Regions from separate parts of the Kovacikia sp. CALU 1929 genome, predicted to be linked through region 2. Evidence: riboswitches for the same ligand, from Rfam matches in the RefSeq annotation. Region 2 holds a riboswitch; the other holds the start of a gene.
What was found. Region 2 has a riboswitch for cobalamin ahead of AC1S52_RS20055 (HupE/UreJ family protein). Riboswitches for the same ligand answer to the same signal wherever they lie in the genome.
Positions count from the first base shown of each region.

Region 1 (8,146 bases), on a different contig from region 2:
CGACTTTAACCGGGTGATTGCGGAGTATGCGATCGCCCCCTATCGTTTGGGTCTCACTGCCACGCCTGAACGGACGGATGGCAAGCATGAGGATCTCTCGATCCTGATTGGTCCCGAAGTCTATCGCAAAAGCGCGGAGGAACTTTCGGGAACGGCACTGGCGCGACACAATGCTGTGCAAATTATGGTGCGCCTGTCCCAGAAGGAACGAGATCGCTATGATGACCTGATCCGCCAGCGCAATGAGTTTTTGCAGAATACCAATATTTTTCTGGGCAGTGTTCAAGGTTGGCAGCGATTTGTGCAAGTCAGCGCTCAGTCCAAAGCCGGCCGTCGGGCAATGCTGGCACACCGGGAAGCACGGGCGATCGCCTTTGGCACGGAAGGTAAACTCCGGGTTCTGGCAGATCTGCTGGCAACCCACTTTCCAGAGAAGACGTTGATCTTTACGGATGACAACGCCACGGTTTACCGCATTTCCCAGGAGTTTTTGATCCCCGCTATTACCCATCAAACGGGAGTGAAAGAACGGCATGATATCCTGACCCGTTTTCGCCAGGGAGACTACCGTGCCCTCGTTGCTTCACGAGTGTTGAATGAGGGAGTCGATGTACCGGATGCCAGCGTGGCGATCGTCCTGTCGGGGACGGGTTCTACCCGTGAATACATTCAGCGATTGGGGCGGGTGCTGCGAAAAGGAAAAGATCCAGGGAAGCAAGCTGTTCTTTATGAAGTTGTTGCCGAAGATACCAGTGAAGAAAACGTTTCCCGTCGTCGCCGTTCCTCTAAACCCCAATCCCAACTACGCCAGTTAGAATTGGTGCCCGCCCCCACTCCCTATTTCGACGATTCTGAAGCTGTTCCCCAGGCGGCTGAATCAGCCCCAGAATGGGACAAGCAGGGGGGGAAAGGGGATAGTTGATGTTACCGTGCCATTGATTTCAAAACTTCAATGTACTGGGCGATCGCGTGGTCTTTAAAGCGGGCAGAAAGAAAGTTGAGACTCAACCGCTGCCCAATCCGAAATTCCTTGTCCACATGGCGATAGCCCTGCCACCACCGGGGCAGTTCCGCAACTAAATCCATGCCATTCACAAATCGGTAGCTGTTGGGAACTCGCTCGTTAAAGGAGTTGCGAAATCCATCGTTACCCGCTTTGGGGGCACCAAAAGTGTAGAGTTCTATCAATGGCACCTTTTTGGAGAAGTTGTACTGAATATCAACGGCGCAGAGGGTTGCCAGCGCCCCCCCCAGACTGTGACCTGTGACCGTGGCGCTAGAAAGATCACGACTTCTAATGTAGTTGTGAATTTCATCTCGTACCGAGAAGTAAGCGGCGATAAAGCCTCGGTGCATTAGTGCGCCAGAACTGCTTGCACCTTCATAGGGATAAACCTTCTCCTTATCCTCTGTATCGACAATGGCTGCCTGAATAACTTGTTGCTCAAACTCTGCCCGTTCCTGCCGGGTAGCAAAGTTAGTGTCCCAGTCAAAGGATGACTCACTGCCCCGAAACACAATCGTAATTCCTGCACCATCAGGCAAAATAGCCCCTTGAGTGTCTGTTTTTTTCTGTTCGATTAGAACAGGCTGCTCGTTCAATCCGCCAAAGCGAATGCTGGAGAAGTTTTGATAAACCTCCTGGCAGTAAACGGCACATCTTGCTGCTTTGGAATAATCAACCGCCATTATTACCTCCCCTAATCAGAAATAGTCAGTAATAAATACAGGGATCTTGCAAAAGCCAGGAAGTTCCCTGTCATTTTTCTACATTTAATCGCAAATTGCCTGAATTGTATCGCCAGCTACTTCAAGGGTTTAGTAAATAATTGTGTTGACAATTACCTATTACCATTAGCTGTTACCCATTAAAACCTCATCCATATTGAGAGATGTGTTTTGCCCTCCCCTTTTCTTGTTTGCCGAAGGCTTTAAGCCCTCTCCCAGGGTCAGGAGAAGGACTTTGAATTTCAAACTCCCCTTTTCCCAAATTTGGGAGAAGGGTTTGGGGGATGAGGGCTTGTTTAGATGTCAGAAACCTACAGGTTGCAATGGAGACGAGGTTAAGCAATTAAAACGCAAAAAACTTTTCAGCGCGCACCTGTTCCGGTCTTGCTCCCAGGGCAAGAATGGTGGTGTGGATTTGCTCGGTGCGATCGCCCACGGCACAAATTTCTACATTAAACTCCGTCAGCTTAAAATCCTTTAATAGCAGCACGCTCTCTGGAGGTTGGCTGACAAGTGCTAGATAATGAAACCCTTTCCAGGAATGACTGAGCTGCTGCCAGTAGTCATGATAGGGGATTTGACCCGGTGTTTCTGGGTTGGACTGAATCAGCCAGACCGGATGTTGAAAGTTGCATTCCCAGAGCCAATCTATTTGGCTTTTGAGGGGAGCGATTCCAGAACCCTCCGCAATGTAAAGGCGCGGACGGGGTGGCAATTCGCTCAGGGTCATCAATCCGTAAGGTCCTCGCAGTGGCAGGGTTTGTCCAATCGATAAGTCCTGAATGAAGGCAGAACTCCAGCCAACGCGCGAAACACACAGTTCCAATTCGGGACAACGGGAAGGGGAGGAGGCGATCGAGTAAATTTTGCTGAATTTGCGCCCATCCCGCTCAAATTTGGGCCACACCGACTGCCCTGGCAAAAACTGAAACCCATCTCGATCTAACCGTAACTGAATGGATTTAATCGTAGGTGTTAGAAAAACCGACTCTAAAACCGTCGCCACATAGTCTGCCGTTGGAGAACGGCGCAACACATCTAAACTTTGCATCAATAACCCTCGCCTGTGGATCGCAGACATTACGGTGTATATCGCTTCCGGCGGGCATTCTGACTTGGGAAAGGATGAAGCATTTAAAACCTCATTCTTAAGCCTTTCTGCTTAAGTCTTTCCCTTCACAGTTGCGGCACAGTGCCAGATTTTTTTGCGTTTACGTATGCAAAATCACTGGTCTTTCCCCGGATTGGGCATTTTGCCTGATCCTACCTGGGCTGTTCCCCCAGGCAACCTGAAGCAGTTTTGTGATTTTAGCCTAATTAGGGCTGACGCAGATAACTAGGAAGTGATAACAGATGATTAGCAGTAGGTGCATGGACAACCTCATCCAATCTACTGAGTATCATCCCAACCTACTAAAATCTATTACGTTCATTAGGACTAGAAAGATTGAAGGAAGTCGGTGCCAGGGTGGGACTCGCTAAAGGTTTAGGGCTGTTTGCTTTTTGAAGCTGCACAAAGACATCGTAGCGGGTGCTGCGATCATCACTGATGGCGGCAGTAACCCCGATCGCTCTGACTGCCGCCACCAGATCCCGATTGCCGGGAGGCAGTTGCAAGAGGGGTAGATTTTTAGCATTGATGGCACGATCTACGTTCACGAAGAAGTGCCCGTTGCTGGGGTTGGGATCGGAAGGAACGGCAGCTTTAAACGATGGGCTGTCTGCCAGGGAACCGGTTGGTCTGGGAACCATAGTGCTTGTGATGGGCGCTCCCAGAGTGAGGAATGCCACATTGCCATCTAGCCAACCGTGGGTGATACTGGGACCCCCAGCCGGAAGCACCCAATTAGTAACGGGGATATCCCCGACCTTGGTTTCTTCGACTTTAAATTTATATTTAGTTGCCATCACCTCATCTAACTGCTTGAGGGTGGCTTCGGCAGCCCGGCGATCGCTTGACTGCACCATAAACACTAGTCCAAATGGCAGGGTGGGCACATTACCTTCCGGGGCGGCCACCAGCGCCAGCGAAAACTCGCCCCCCATCCAGGCAAGCAGGTCCTTGTCCAAATCCATTCCCACAGTAGACTTCAAGCCATCCCGTAAGCCCTGGGGGTTAATGGGTGACACCGGGTTTGCCGTGGCTCCCTGACTGTAGTCTTGCCAGAACTGTTGCAAGTTGCCCCCGGATGCCATGATCACCGTATCTGCTGGTAAGCGATCGGGCATGGTTCTGGCAGTGTTTTTCACATCATAACGACGCTGACTGTCCGGTTTGAGCCAGGAAATACTCTTAAACCGAATGCCTTCTGCCTCAAGCACCGCGGTGGCTGCCAGTCCTTGAACTTGCTGCACCTGTGCCAGACTTTGGGGTGAAACTGACTTGCCTGCATTTGCCGATGTAGCGGTGGCTGCTGCTGGAAGGTTAACAAACAGTTTGCCGAACGGTTGGGCAACCTGGATTTTCCCCACAGCCTGACTGTAGCCGGGCGTAGCTGCCAGAGAGGGTTCACCTGTAAAGGTATCGATCGCCCGATCCATAGCTTTGGGATCATTGGCGACTACTACCAACTTCTGACTCAGTATGGCGGCTGAGTAGTTTTGAGCTGCTGCGCCCTGCGTTTCACGAACCTGAATCCCTTTATAGGTGCGATCGGTGACCTTGCCAGCCTGGGGTTTGAATCGCTCCAGGGTTTGTTTTGCTTTTCCAGCATCCTGAATCGGCAGCACTAGAATTGTGGACTGTTGAGCTTGAGGCACTGGGGGTAATCCATTAGAACCGCTGGCTGGCGGATTTGCCTGGGGCGACAGAAATGCCACCATTGCCTCTTTACCAATCCAGGGCTGAATGTCCCGCTCATAGTCAAAGCCATTGGCAGTCAGGATGCGATCGCGCGCATTCGCGAGATTTTTGTCCACAACTGCCTGACTTTGTACTGTGCCAAAGCCCCGTAGTGTTTGCCACTGTCCCGGATCGGTTGAGACCGAAATCGCCATTAATGCATCTTGGGGAACCACCTCCGCTCCAACAGGCAGATCTCCCGGTCCAAAACCTCGTTGAGTCAATATCCAATAGGCTGCACCGCCCCCGGCGACCAACAGCACCGCAGTTCCAAGTGTCAGCAACAGGGATGGGGTCTTCGTCTTTTTAACCATGAGGACAGGGCTTTCCTAAAATCAACTTTGCCTAAACCAATCTGTGGGCAATGCCCTTGCCACTCTAGCAAACCTGGAAGCAATTGAGGACAGAAATCTAGCTGGGGGAGATGGTAGCGTTTACTAGGGTGCCTGCCATATTCTCTGATGATACTGAGCCGGATCAGCATAGGGATCGTCAACTGGATGGTCGTGGCTGTGAGATTGCTCGTGGCTGTGGGCATGGTCGTGCCCGTGATGGTCGTGCCCATGATCGTGGGAATGTCCATTTCCAATTGCCGCCAGCCTGAATTTGCACATTTCACAGTTCATCTGTACCTGACCCATCTGAGTCTCGATTTCGCGATCGCGCAAAACCGCAAATAGCTGAGGATGCAAACCCATTTCAGGCAGGCAGACCACCTGTGCCTCCGGATATTGCAACTGTTGTTGGGCAGAAACATCAAAAATCTTTTTGACTAATAACCCGGTAAACAGAAAGTAAGGCAACACAATGATCCGTTTCGGCTGGTAAAGGCGGGCACGACGAAAGCCTTCCTCCAACCGAGGATGGGTAATGCCAATAAAACAGGTCTCAACCGTCTGATAACCACTGCCTTCCCACACCATTCGCGCCAGCTTGAACACATCCCCATTAGCATCCGGGTCGCTGGAACCGCGTCCAACAAACAGCAAAACGGTTTCTTCGCGGGATAGCGCGTGGGGATTATGCTCTGGTTTATCCAGATCAGCCAGACGCGATCGCCACAGGTCTAAAATTCCCGGTGTAATCCCAAAATGTCGTCCATAGTGGAACGTGACCTGGGGATGGCGTTTCTTCGCTCGATCCAGCTCATTCGTAACGTCAAACTTGTTATGACGTGCCGCAAACAGCAAAATTGGCAATACAGACAGTTCTGTGTAACCCTGCTCCACACACTGATCGACCCCTTCCTGAATCGTGGGTGCCGTTAATTCTAGAAAGCAGGGCAAAACTGGACGCGAGGAGTCCAGCGCATAGTAAGCCTCGGCAAAGTCCAGTAAGCTCTGTCGCCCTTCAGCATCACGGGTACCATGCCCAATCAGAAGCAGGGGACGGTGCAATGGTAAAGGAGGTAGGGGAGCCGATGGGGCGATCGAAGTGACTTCAGAATGATGATGGGTAGGTTCCGAGATCTGCATAGTTAAGAACTCCTTCCCTGTGCAACGCAGGAAATAGAGTGAAAAGGCAGCAAGCAGGCATTCTGGCTTGGTAGAAAGAACGTAAAGATAGAGGCTAAAAGATGAATCCTAAAGGCTAAATCATTGACCTTCAGCCTTTATCCTTCAGCCTTTATCCTTAAAATATCCCCCTTTCCCCTCACAGTTGCGGCACAGCGTCGGACTTACACCGTTCTTTCCCCGCAGTACTGCTGTTCACATGTGCCTCGCTATCTTAGCCTATTGCGGCATCAGGCAAATGCCCTGGGAGGGGGTTATGAGTGTACCTAAAATCACAACCTCTCAATGATCTCTACCACGGGTTTACCTGATCCCGCACACAACGGCACAGTGACACTTTATAACCTGTCAACTGCTTAAGAACACACCACTACGGTGACTTACTACAATCCGGTAGGTTGAGTCTTGTTCCATGCTAGAGGTAGTCGGGAAGTCGCTGCTTTTTCTCCTCGTTTAAGCAAAGCTTCGCCTCTGCCACCCTTGCCGGCTTTCCTGGAGATTGTCATGAACACCACGATTGACTTGGTTGCAACCCAGACCAAAGTTGCAGTCCAGACCGAAAATCCAACAGACTCACCTGCTTTTTCTCCTCCCACTCAACCTCAAGCCAGTGGATCTGCTACGATTGTCCTTCAACCTAATGGTTCATTAAACTGCCACAACAGCGCAGAGTTTCAGAAAATGCTGGAGGAAGCTCTAGGACTTTCTGGGGATGGGGTAATTGTTGATTTTCTTTGGGTAGATTCCACAGATTCCTGTGGCGTGGCGGCTTTGGTCGCTGGAATCCAGCAAGCCGCGATTTTGGGTAAAATGCTGTCATTTCAGTCGATGGATGTTTCCACCCGCACTGCACTAGAAATTGAGTGGATACGTCAACGCGAGATTAGCTTTGGTCCCTGGAGCGATTTGTTTGGCACAGAACTAGAGCAATTTTTAGATAATCTGTTTCAGAATTGATATCAATTTCAATCGTTCTGCGGCATCTTCCCGGAGAGATCCATTCCGTGGATGCTGGCAAAATCACTACCCGTTGTGGCGTGGAGGGTGGATGAGTCACCTGTTATCTTGCATCCACCCATCTAGCCACTGATTACGAACCATTTGGTAGTCACCACCAACTCCATCCAGGACTGAGTATTTTTGCCAAGTTGCCCCTACAATGGGAGTGAAGTAAGTAGATATACACAGGCAAGGAATCGTATGGCTGGTGGCGATTTTCAAGCGCAGGGTCCTCTTTCCGACCGAGAACTGCAAGTTATTGAACTGGTAGCTGCTGGCTTAACCAATCAAGAAATTGCCGAAAAGCTAGAGATTAGTAAGCGTACCGTTGATAACCATATCAGTAATATTTTGACCAAAACTGAGACTGACAATCGAGTTGCTCTGGTGCGTTGGGCATTGCAGTGGGGTAAAGTTTGCCTGGATGATGTTAATTGCTGTCCCTTGCCTCCATTCCCTAATGTGGGCAAGGAAGCCGCCTCCAGCTAACCAGAGCCTACGCTCAAGCCGTCATTCTATATTGCGGGCGATCGGGAGAAAAGTGAATTGAAGCAGGGCATTCGGTGTGCTGGTTTACCGCTGGCTGTTTACCGTGAGGTAGCAGCCCATCTTTGCCAGATCGATGGCATCGGAGCGGAATTGATTCCTCAGCAGTCTCAGCAGTTTGAATATTCTCTTAGCCAGGTTGACAGTCTGTGGATTCAGTATCCAGAGAATGCAGATTCTGCCTGTTGTGAGCAGGTGCAGCAAATTTTAGCGTACTATAGCGATCGCTACGGTGCCTGGGAAACGGTTGCAACCCCAACCTGACCTCACCGAAAGCGATTCGCTGACATCTGTGGAAATAAGCATGGGTTCAATTCAGGCACTACGAGGAACACGGGATATTCTGCCCGTGGAAGTTGGTTATTGGCAGCAGATTGAATCGGCTGCTCGTAATATTTTGAGCAAAGCTGCCTATCAGGAAATTCGCACCCCCCTGTTTGAGCAAACAGCCCTATTTGAACGGGGGATTGGTGAGGCGACCGACGTGGTTGGCAAGGAAATGTATACCTTTAAAGAC
Region 1 covers NZ_JBXBCF010000075.1:178,987-187,132, reverse strand. Annotated here, with positions in the region: gene AC1S52_RS19335 (DEAD/DEAH box helicase family protein) at 1-922, shown strand, start outside; gene AC1S52_RS19330 (lipase family protein) at 925-1,689, opposite strand; gene AC1S52_RS19325 (FAD-binding oxidoreductase) at 2,072-2,809, opposite strand; cobalamin riboswitch at 2,812-3,036, opposite strand; gene AC1S52_RS19320 (DUF3352 domain-containing protein) at 3,142-4,884, opposite strand; gene AC1S52_RS19315 (sirohydrochlorin chelatase) at 5,008-6,045, opposite strand; gene AC1S52_RS19310 (STAS domain-containing protein) at 6,589-7,041, shown strand; gene pedR (photosynthetic electron transport-dependent transcriptional regulator PedR) at 7,285-7,572, shown strand; gene AC1S52_RS19300 (hypothetical protein) at 7,630-7,893, shown strand; gene hisS (histidine--tRNA ligase) at 7,934-8,146, shown strand, end outside.
Region 1: it holds a riboswitch for cobalamin, as region 2 does, so the genes downstream of both, AC1S52_RS19325 (FAD-binding oxidoreductase) here and AC1S52_RS20055 (HupE/UreJ family protein) in region 2, are expected to answer to the same signal.

Region 2 (8,146 bases):
AGACTGCCATCTGGTCAAGCTAGGGACCATGGGCGAATACGGTACTCCTAACATTGACATTGAAGAGGGTTACATCACGATTGAGCACAATGGACGTAAGGACACCCTGCCCTACCCCAAACAGCCAGGTAGCATGTACCACCTGAGTAAGGTTCACGACTCCCACAACATTCACTTTGCTTGCAGAATTTGGGGATTGCGGGCAACGGATCTAAACCAGGGTGTGGTTTATGGGGTGCTGACTGAAGAGACGGGGATGGATGAGCTGTTGATCAATCGGCTCGACTACGACGGTGTCTTTGGCACGGCATTGAATCGCTTTTGCATTCAGGCGGCAGTCGGGCATCCCCTGACTGTCTATGGAAAGGGGGGACAAACTCGCGGTTTCCTGGACATTCGGGATACGGTGCGGTGTGTGGAATTGGCGATCGCCACCCCTGCCGAACCGGGTGAATTCCGCGTTCTGAACCAGTTTACGGAACAGTTCAGCGTGGGTGATCTGGCAACGATGGTTCAAAAAGCAGGAACTTCTTTAGGAATGAAGGTTGAAATCAACAACCTGGATAACCCTCGCATCGAGAAAGAAGAGCACTACTTTAACGCCAAAAACACCAAACTTTTGGATCTAGGACTGCAACCCCATTACCTGTCCGACTCCCTGCTAGACTCTTTGCTGAATTTCGCAATGAAGTACAAGCAACGGATTGATGAGTCTCAGATTTTACCCAAGGTGACCTGGAAACGTTAGTCATACGGTATGATTACTCGGTTTCTGGTGCTCCTAAGTAGGTGGTTCAAATTAATTATAAGAAGGGGGAGTGGGGGCTGCGCCCCCAGGCAGGGGGTTCCACCCCCTCCACCCCCAAAACTATCTTTAATTTAATTACACCCTGCTACTTACTATGGGTTGTTTTGCCTGGTGCTGCTTTCAGTGTTTATTACCTTTTCCCAGAGGGGGCAGCCTTGGATGGGAGCGCCAGAAACTACAAGCAGTTAGCAGAATCGCCGTCGGCAACTGTTCGAGATCTTTCTATTGCTGAGGCTGCTGAAAACCGTCATCGAATTAACTGTTTTGCTGAAGGAGTGGGTGTATTGATGGGATGGACAGTGGTTGCGATCGAAATTCACGGTCTTTGCCCATTGCCCAGATGATCAACGTAATTGCCCATTGTTTGCTATTTCAATTGGTTGCCATCGTTACTTAAGGATAGTGTTCGTTCTGTATGCGGATTGCCTTATTTACTGAAACCTTTTTGCCCAAAGTAGATGGTATTGTCACGCGCCTGCGGCATACGGTTGATCATTTACAGCGCATGGGTGACCAGGTACTTGTGGTTGCCCCCGATGGTGGGCTAACCGAGTACAAGGGAGCCAAAATTTACGGGGTGTCTGGATTTCCCCTGCCCCTTTATCCAGAACTGAAGCTGGCACTGCCCCGTCCCTCGATCGGCTATTTCTTAAAGCGCTTCAATCCCGATTTGATTCATATCGTGAACCCCGCTGTCCTTGGTCTGGCGGGGTTATTTTATAGCAAGGTCTACAACATTCCGCTGATTGCTTCCTACCACACCCATCTTCCAGAGTATTTACAGCACTATGGTTTGGGTATGTTGGAAGGGTTGCTCTGGGAACTGTTGAAAGCAGGGCACAACCAGGCAGCCCTTAACCTCTGTACCTCGACAGCAATGATGCAGGCTTTAACTGGGCATGGAATTGAGCGCGTAGACCTGTGGCAGCGAGGCGTGGATACGGAGACATTTCAGCCCCACCTGACAAGCCAGGAGATGCGATCGCGCCTGACTCAGGGATACCCAGAAGCACCCTTGCTTCTATACGTGGGTCGTCTTTCGGTAGAGAAAGAAATTGAACAAATCAGACCTGTGATGGCGGCGATCCCAAATGCGAGGTTGGCACTGGTGGGGGATGGACCCCATCGGCAGGCATTGGAAGCACACTTTGCCGGAACGCCTACTTACTTCGTGGGTTACTTACAAGGTCTGGAGCTTGCCTCTGCCTTTGCCTCTGCCGATGCTTTTGTCTTTCCCTCCCGCACAGAAACGCTGGGTTTAGTCTTGTTAGAAGCAATGGCAGCCGGTTGCCCGGTGGTGGCAGCCCGCTCTGGCGGCATTCCAGACATTGTGGAAGATGGAGTCAACGGATTTTTGTTTGATCCAACGGATGACAATGGGGCGATCGCGGCTACCCAGCGATTGCTCGCCAACCCAGAAGAGCGAGAAACCCTGCGCCGCAACGCCCGCCGCGAAGCCGAGCGATGGGGTTGGGCAGCCGCCACCTACCAGCTTAGAAACTATTACCAGACCGTTATTAGTTCCCAATTCTTATCGGCAGCATAGGGAAGTATGGATTTTGTCTCGTTCCAAAACTCGGCCGGGAGAACTAGGTAGGTCAGGGCTTTCAGGCTTAAGTCAGAGCCATTGAACTACAGATTAAATAACTCCGTCTCAAGTGGTAAGGGCAGGCTTGCCAATATCGTTGTCTCCATGCCAAAGAGACTGGCTAACTGCCCTTACTGGTAAACCACTTTTGGGGAACCCCTTAACCTTCCGCTGTTGTGTCACCAATTCCAAGTTGCTTTTTACTGCGTTTTAGTGACTTCCAAAGTCCTTTAATTTTTAGATAAGACTCTTCCGGAGAAAGCTTACCATTGGTTTCCAGACAGCAAATATAGTTGACCTGCTGGGAAAACTCTTGCAAATTTGCGTTAAAAACCAGGTTTTCTGGCTTGACTTCTCCGCGATAACGGGATTTTGGAAACAGAAATTCAGAACGGTTCATTTTAACTCCCCCTACTTAGAGCTTGTAACCTACTTAGAGCTTGTAACTTAGAGCTTGTAGCTACGGTGTGAGGGATCTTCTTTTTCCACCTATTGCTACTTTAACCAGATCTTAACCTGATGTTTACCCAATTTAACCTCATCGACTATAGACGCGAACACGATTTTCCATATCTTCATAAAGACAGAACTTGCAGAAAAATGTAGGAGGGAGAGTTCTCCTTTGGCGTTTCCGTAGGGTTCGGGGAGGAGGAGGAAGGTTTCAGGTGCTAGGTTTCAGGTGTTAGGTGTCAGTAAACTTCACCCGTTTACTTGTTCACCTGCGCTCCGCTGTCGCTCGGCTTCGCTGCCTGTCAAGCTCTGGAGATAGAGGCTGCCAACCCCAATTAGGAAAAGGGGATAGGCGATCGCTTCTACCAGATAAACCGTGTCTTCGTAGCCCAATAGGGTATGCAGGATAATGCCAGGGAATTGGCGTTCTGGAAGTATCTGGCTGGTATCCCAGAGCAGGGGACCCAGAATGCAGGTGTTTCCAGTCCCCTGGAACAAGCAAATAGGCTCAAACTGGCTGCTGATCTGGGTGAGCCGGTAGAGAGCAATATCGATATGGGCGAAGGCTGAAACCACCAGACCTGCCACAATCAGCAGCAGGGAAATGCCCATGACCTGAAAAAACAGGCGGAGATTGATCTTAATCCCGAACTTAAACAACAGCACCCCAATCCCGATAGCGGCAATAATGCCTGCGATCGCTCCCAGGATGGGCATCCATCCCTGGGGAAAGCGAGCCGTTATAAATAGAACGGTTTCAAACCCCTCTCGCAGGACTGCAAAGAAAATCAGTCCAAAAATGCCCCAGCCACCTCCGTTCTCTGTTTTCAAGGTAGTTCCCACTGCCCCTTCTACCTCTGCTTTTAAGAGGCGAGATTGTCGGGTCATCCAGACCAGCATCCAGCTCAGCATCGCGATCGCGGCTACGCTAAATAGCCCATTCAGTAACGGCTTGACCACTGGCTCATAGGTTTCATTAGCAGCCCCAACCGCTGCCACAATCAGACTGAACAGAACGCCCACCAGCACGCTTGCCACCAGTCCAGCCACTACTCCGCTATAAACCCAGGAATTGAGGTGAGTTTTTTCCCCTTTCTTGAGGTAAGCCAGCACAATTCCCACAACCAGAGCAGCTTCTACCCCTTCCCGTAGGGTAATAAAAAATGTCGGCAGGGCAGGACTTAAATCAATTAGCATTTTGAAGTGAATTTTAAGAGTTTCGACAGCAGGCTATTGCCCATTCATAGAGTAACGTTCCTATAAGCTTCAGTACCAAAAGCGAACAACCCAGACGCTATGCCTGGGTTGAGATAAAGACAAATATTAGGGGCAAAGGGTTTTACCCATCGTCACCAAAAGGATGAATGGCTGATGGGCACGCTTGGCTTTGCCGATCCTACTTCAAAACTTCATCCTTCAGCTTTGAGCCTTCAGCTTTTCCTTTCCTTAACCTATACTGTGCAGCGAACTACTCAGGAAAACCACCCCCAGCACACAGATGCCATAGCCAAAATAGCGCAGGAAAGCAGAAGCCTGATTGGGTGACTGCTGAAAACCTTTGCTTCCTAACCAGAAGACTGAGAAAGCGATCGCATACTGAATGGCTGTAAAACCCATCAGATAAGCAACTAACGGTGCCATCTCTGCTCCCACAATTGCTTCCCCATAGGCATAGCCATGAAACAGACCCGCGATGGCAGACAACCCAGCCAGGATGGGAAACCCAAACTGTTTGCCCAGTGCCAGCAATACACCGAGAGCAATCACCGATATTGCAATGGCGATCTCGGTCAAGGGCAAATCTATGCTCATTACATGCAGCCCGGTTCCTAGCATGGCAGCTATGACAAAGAATAGAGGAATCAAAGCCCCCCGTACCTGCTTCACAGACAGAAGACCGATCGCCACTACAAATGCCAAATGATCCAAACCAATCACCGGATGCGCTAACCCAGATAAAAATCCTTCAAAAAAGTTAGTTGGGGTTCTGCCCTCCATCGCGTGGTGCGCTGCCGCGGGTTGCACAATTCCGAAGAACCCCAGCCCTAGCCATCCCAGGCCTTGCACTAGGGGGGTAATCCTAAACTTCCCTGGCAACGGAGTCGTCGAGTCTAATTTCCTTAGTTGTATATCAGCCATCATCCATACCTCGCAGATGAAAGAATCCGTCAGGGAATCGGCGGGTGTTCTGGCTTGGGGAAGGTGATTACCTTTATCCTCCCCTTTCACAGTTGCGGGACAGCGGCAGACTAGATACTGCACTTTCCCCCTTACCTCTGACGGCTGATCCCCATCAGAGCCGATCCCAGTGCCAGAGCAGTTTATCATGAGCGGCTATAGCGAGATGAAAAACTTATCAGGGCTTTGCAACTGATACCGCTTTGGATTTTAGATAGCAGATTTTGGATTGTAGAAGTTCTTTCATGAATCCGGCGATCGCCCCTTATCTTTAACAAGCCTGGTGCATGAACCTGATGGAGCAGTCTTTTTCACCCGATGGGATGAGTGTTTCTTCTCGAAGGATTCCCGATTGCTTTCTACTCTAAAACTATCAGCCCAGATACCCAAACTATAGGACTCTGCGGCGTCAGTTCTATAACCCTTCTATGAGGTGTCAGGTGTCAGGAATAGTAGATCGCTGTCGGATGATGCCTGGATGATTCCCGGACGGTTTCAGGACAGCAGTCTAAATAACCTGATAACAGAACAGCAAAGACACGGTTTTTTAGAGATTCTAACCCAATCTGAATCTTCAGATGCAGGAGGTGCTCCCAATGCGAGTGAAATGGAAAAGTCTCATTGCCAAACTTACCGTCTGGCTGGCACTTGAACTCCTCTTAAACCTCCTGGGTCTGGACCAAATCGCTGATTACAGCGAATTTCTATTCCATCCCAGTCCAACTTTTTTAACGGCTGTTGTAAACAACTAAGTTCGTCCGATTAAGACCTTAAAAGTACTGGGTTTTCTACCTAACGATTCAACTCTTACTCATCACAAACGGAGCACAAAAATGACTGCGATCGCACTAAACCCGAATCAAAGTTACGAACAATCCCTCCATCGAGCAGACAGAGTTAATTGGCGGATTGAAGATATTATCGGTGGTGACAAGCACTTGGACTTCACCAAACGATTTTTACCAGAAGCTTTAGCCAGGGTGAATGAGATTACCTGTCTGAATCAAACAGAAAAGCTGATCTTGAACCAAATTCGCGGCAACAGCTATCTCCATCTGTTTGGCTTAGTCGAAGAATTCATTGTGCCCTGTGTCATTGATCACGTTAAAACCACAGGATTAACAAATATTGCTGCAACCCAGGCGCTTTTGCACTTTGCTGAAGAGGAAAGCAAGCACATTCGTCTATTCCGTCGCTTTGCCGAAGAGTTTGAAATTGGTTTTGGCAGTCGCTGTGATGGGATTGGTCCAGTGCAAGACATTGCCAACGCAGTGCTCCAGCATCGTCCTCTGGGTGTGGTGTTGATCATTCTCTACATTGAATGGATGACTCAATACCACTACCTGGCAAGTATCCGCGACAACTTCAGTGAAAGCCTTGACCCGCAGTTTTGCAGCCTGTTACGGAATCATTGGCTGGAAGAGGCACAACACACCACCCTGGATACCTTAATGGTGGAGCAACTGGTGCAGCAGTTGGATCAAGCGGAGGTAGAAACAGGCGTAGAGGACTTCTTCAAATTGATTGAGTTTCTCAACGGTGGCTTGATGATGCAGGTGCAACTGGATCTGGAAAGTCTCTCCAGGGCAACCGGACGCACTTTTACCGAAGTAGAACAGCAGGAAATCAAAGCTGTGCAGGAGAGATCCTACCGCTGGACTTTTATCGGTTCAGGCGTGACCCATCTCCAGTTTGTGGAGACCTTCAACAAGGTGAGTTCTGCCCAACAAGAACGGCTGTCAGAGGTGGCTGAGAGCTACTGCCAGTAGGCTATGGGGCGGAGGGTGTTAGTTGATAGAGAGGGGTGAGGCGTCGGGTACCCAGTTGTTGGCTGTTGGTTTTTTGTGGGGCGTTGCTGAATTTTGGGATGAATGGCAAAATACGCCCTCACTGACGGGTAGGAGGTACCCAGAAAGTAATGAGAATTAAATTTTGAGGGTTTGTGACCCGTCAAAATTTTCCTGACGGAACAATAGGGAAAACAGCGATTAGATCTTCGGCTTCTGGAAAACTCCTGTTTTAGGGGATGACCTTGGATAGAAGCCGGAGATCTTTGCACTTGTCTGTGGGTTAGAAAATGCGATCGCGCCCCAATGTAATCTGCAAACTTTCGGTAACCTCAGAAAACGGATAATAGAGAAATCTTTGACTGCCTATAGAATCGTTTGTACGCAATAAATTTTATACCGCGATCCTTAATCCCTTAACGCGCCACTCAAGCACGCCAATGAAACCTTCCGACCTGCAAGCTCGGCTGGATGACTATTACAACCAGATCAGCACCATTATTCTGTCTCGCCAGAACCCGATTACGGGGCTGCTGCCTGCCAGTACCGCCGTCAATGCCCACGGAGACTATACCGACGCTTGGGTGCGGGACAATGTCTACAGCATTCTGGCAGTGTGGGGCTTGGCACTGGCGTACCGCAAGATAGACGAAGACCAGGGGCGCACCTTTGAACTGGAGCACAGCGTCATCAAGCTAATGCGGGGTTTGCTATTTGCCATGATGCGGCAGGTGCAGAAAGTGGAGCGGTTTAAGCAGACCCAGTCTCTCCTGGATGCCCTGCACGCTAAGTACGATACCCATAATGGGGATGTGGTCGTCGGAGATGACCAGTGGGGACACCTTCAGCTAGATGCCACCTCTGTATTTCTGCTGGTGCTGGCGCAGATGACCGCCTCTGGACTGCAAATTATTTTCACCACCGATGAAGTCAACTTTATTCAAAACCTGGTCTATTACATTGGGCGGGCTTACCGCACTCCGGACTACGGCATCTGGGAGCGGGGTAACAAGATCAACCACGGCAACCCGGAGCTAAATGCCAGTTCTGTAGGGATGGCGAAGGCGGCACTGGAGGCGATGAATGGGTTGAACCTGTTTGGTGTACGGGGTGGTCAGGGTTCGGTGATTCATGTGTTGCCGGATGAGATTGCCCGATCGCGCATTACCCTGGAATCCCTCCTCCCCCGTGAGTCTAGTTCTAAGGAAGTGGATGCCGCCCTGTTGAGTGTGATTGGCTTCCCAGCATTTGCAGTGGATGATCAGGCGTTGAGCGATCGCACCCGCCATGACATCATTCAGAAGCTCCAGGGCAAATACGGCTGCAAACGGTTTT
Region 2 covers NZ_JBXBCF010000077.1:19,809-27,954, forward strand. Annotated here, with positions in the region: gene AC1S52_RS20030 (NAD-dependent epimerase/dehydratase family protein) at 1-748, shown strand, start outside; gene AC1S52_RS20035 (hypothetical protein) at 790-1,152, shown strand; gene AC1S52_RS20040 (glycosyltransferase) at 1,224-2,354, shown strand; gene AC1S52_RS20045 (DUF7219 family protein) at 2,557-2,796, opposite strand; gene AC1S52_RS20050 (FTR1 family iron permease) at 3,096-4,043, opposite strand; gene AC1S52_RS20055 (HupE/UreJ family protein) at 4,293-4,913, opposite strand; cobalamin riboswitch at 5,008-5,165, opposite strand; gene AC1S52_RS20060 (hypothetical protein) at 5,458-5,676, shown strand; gene AC1S52_RS20065 (hypothetical protein) at 5,858-6,793, shown strand; gene AC1S52_RS20070 (phosphorylase b kinase regulatory subunit alpha/beta) at 7,252-8,146, shown strand, end outside.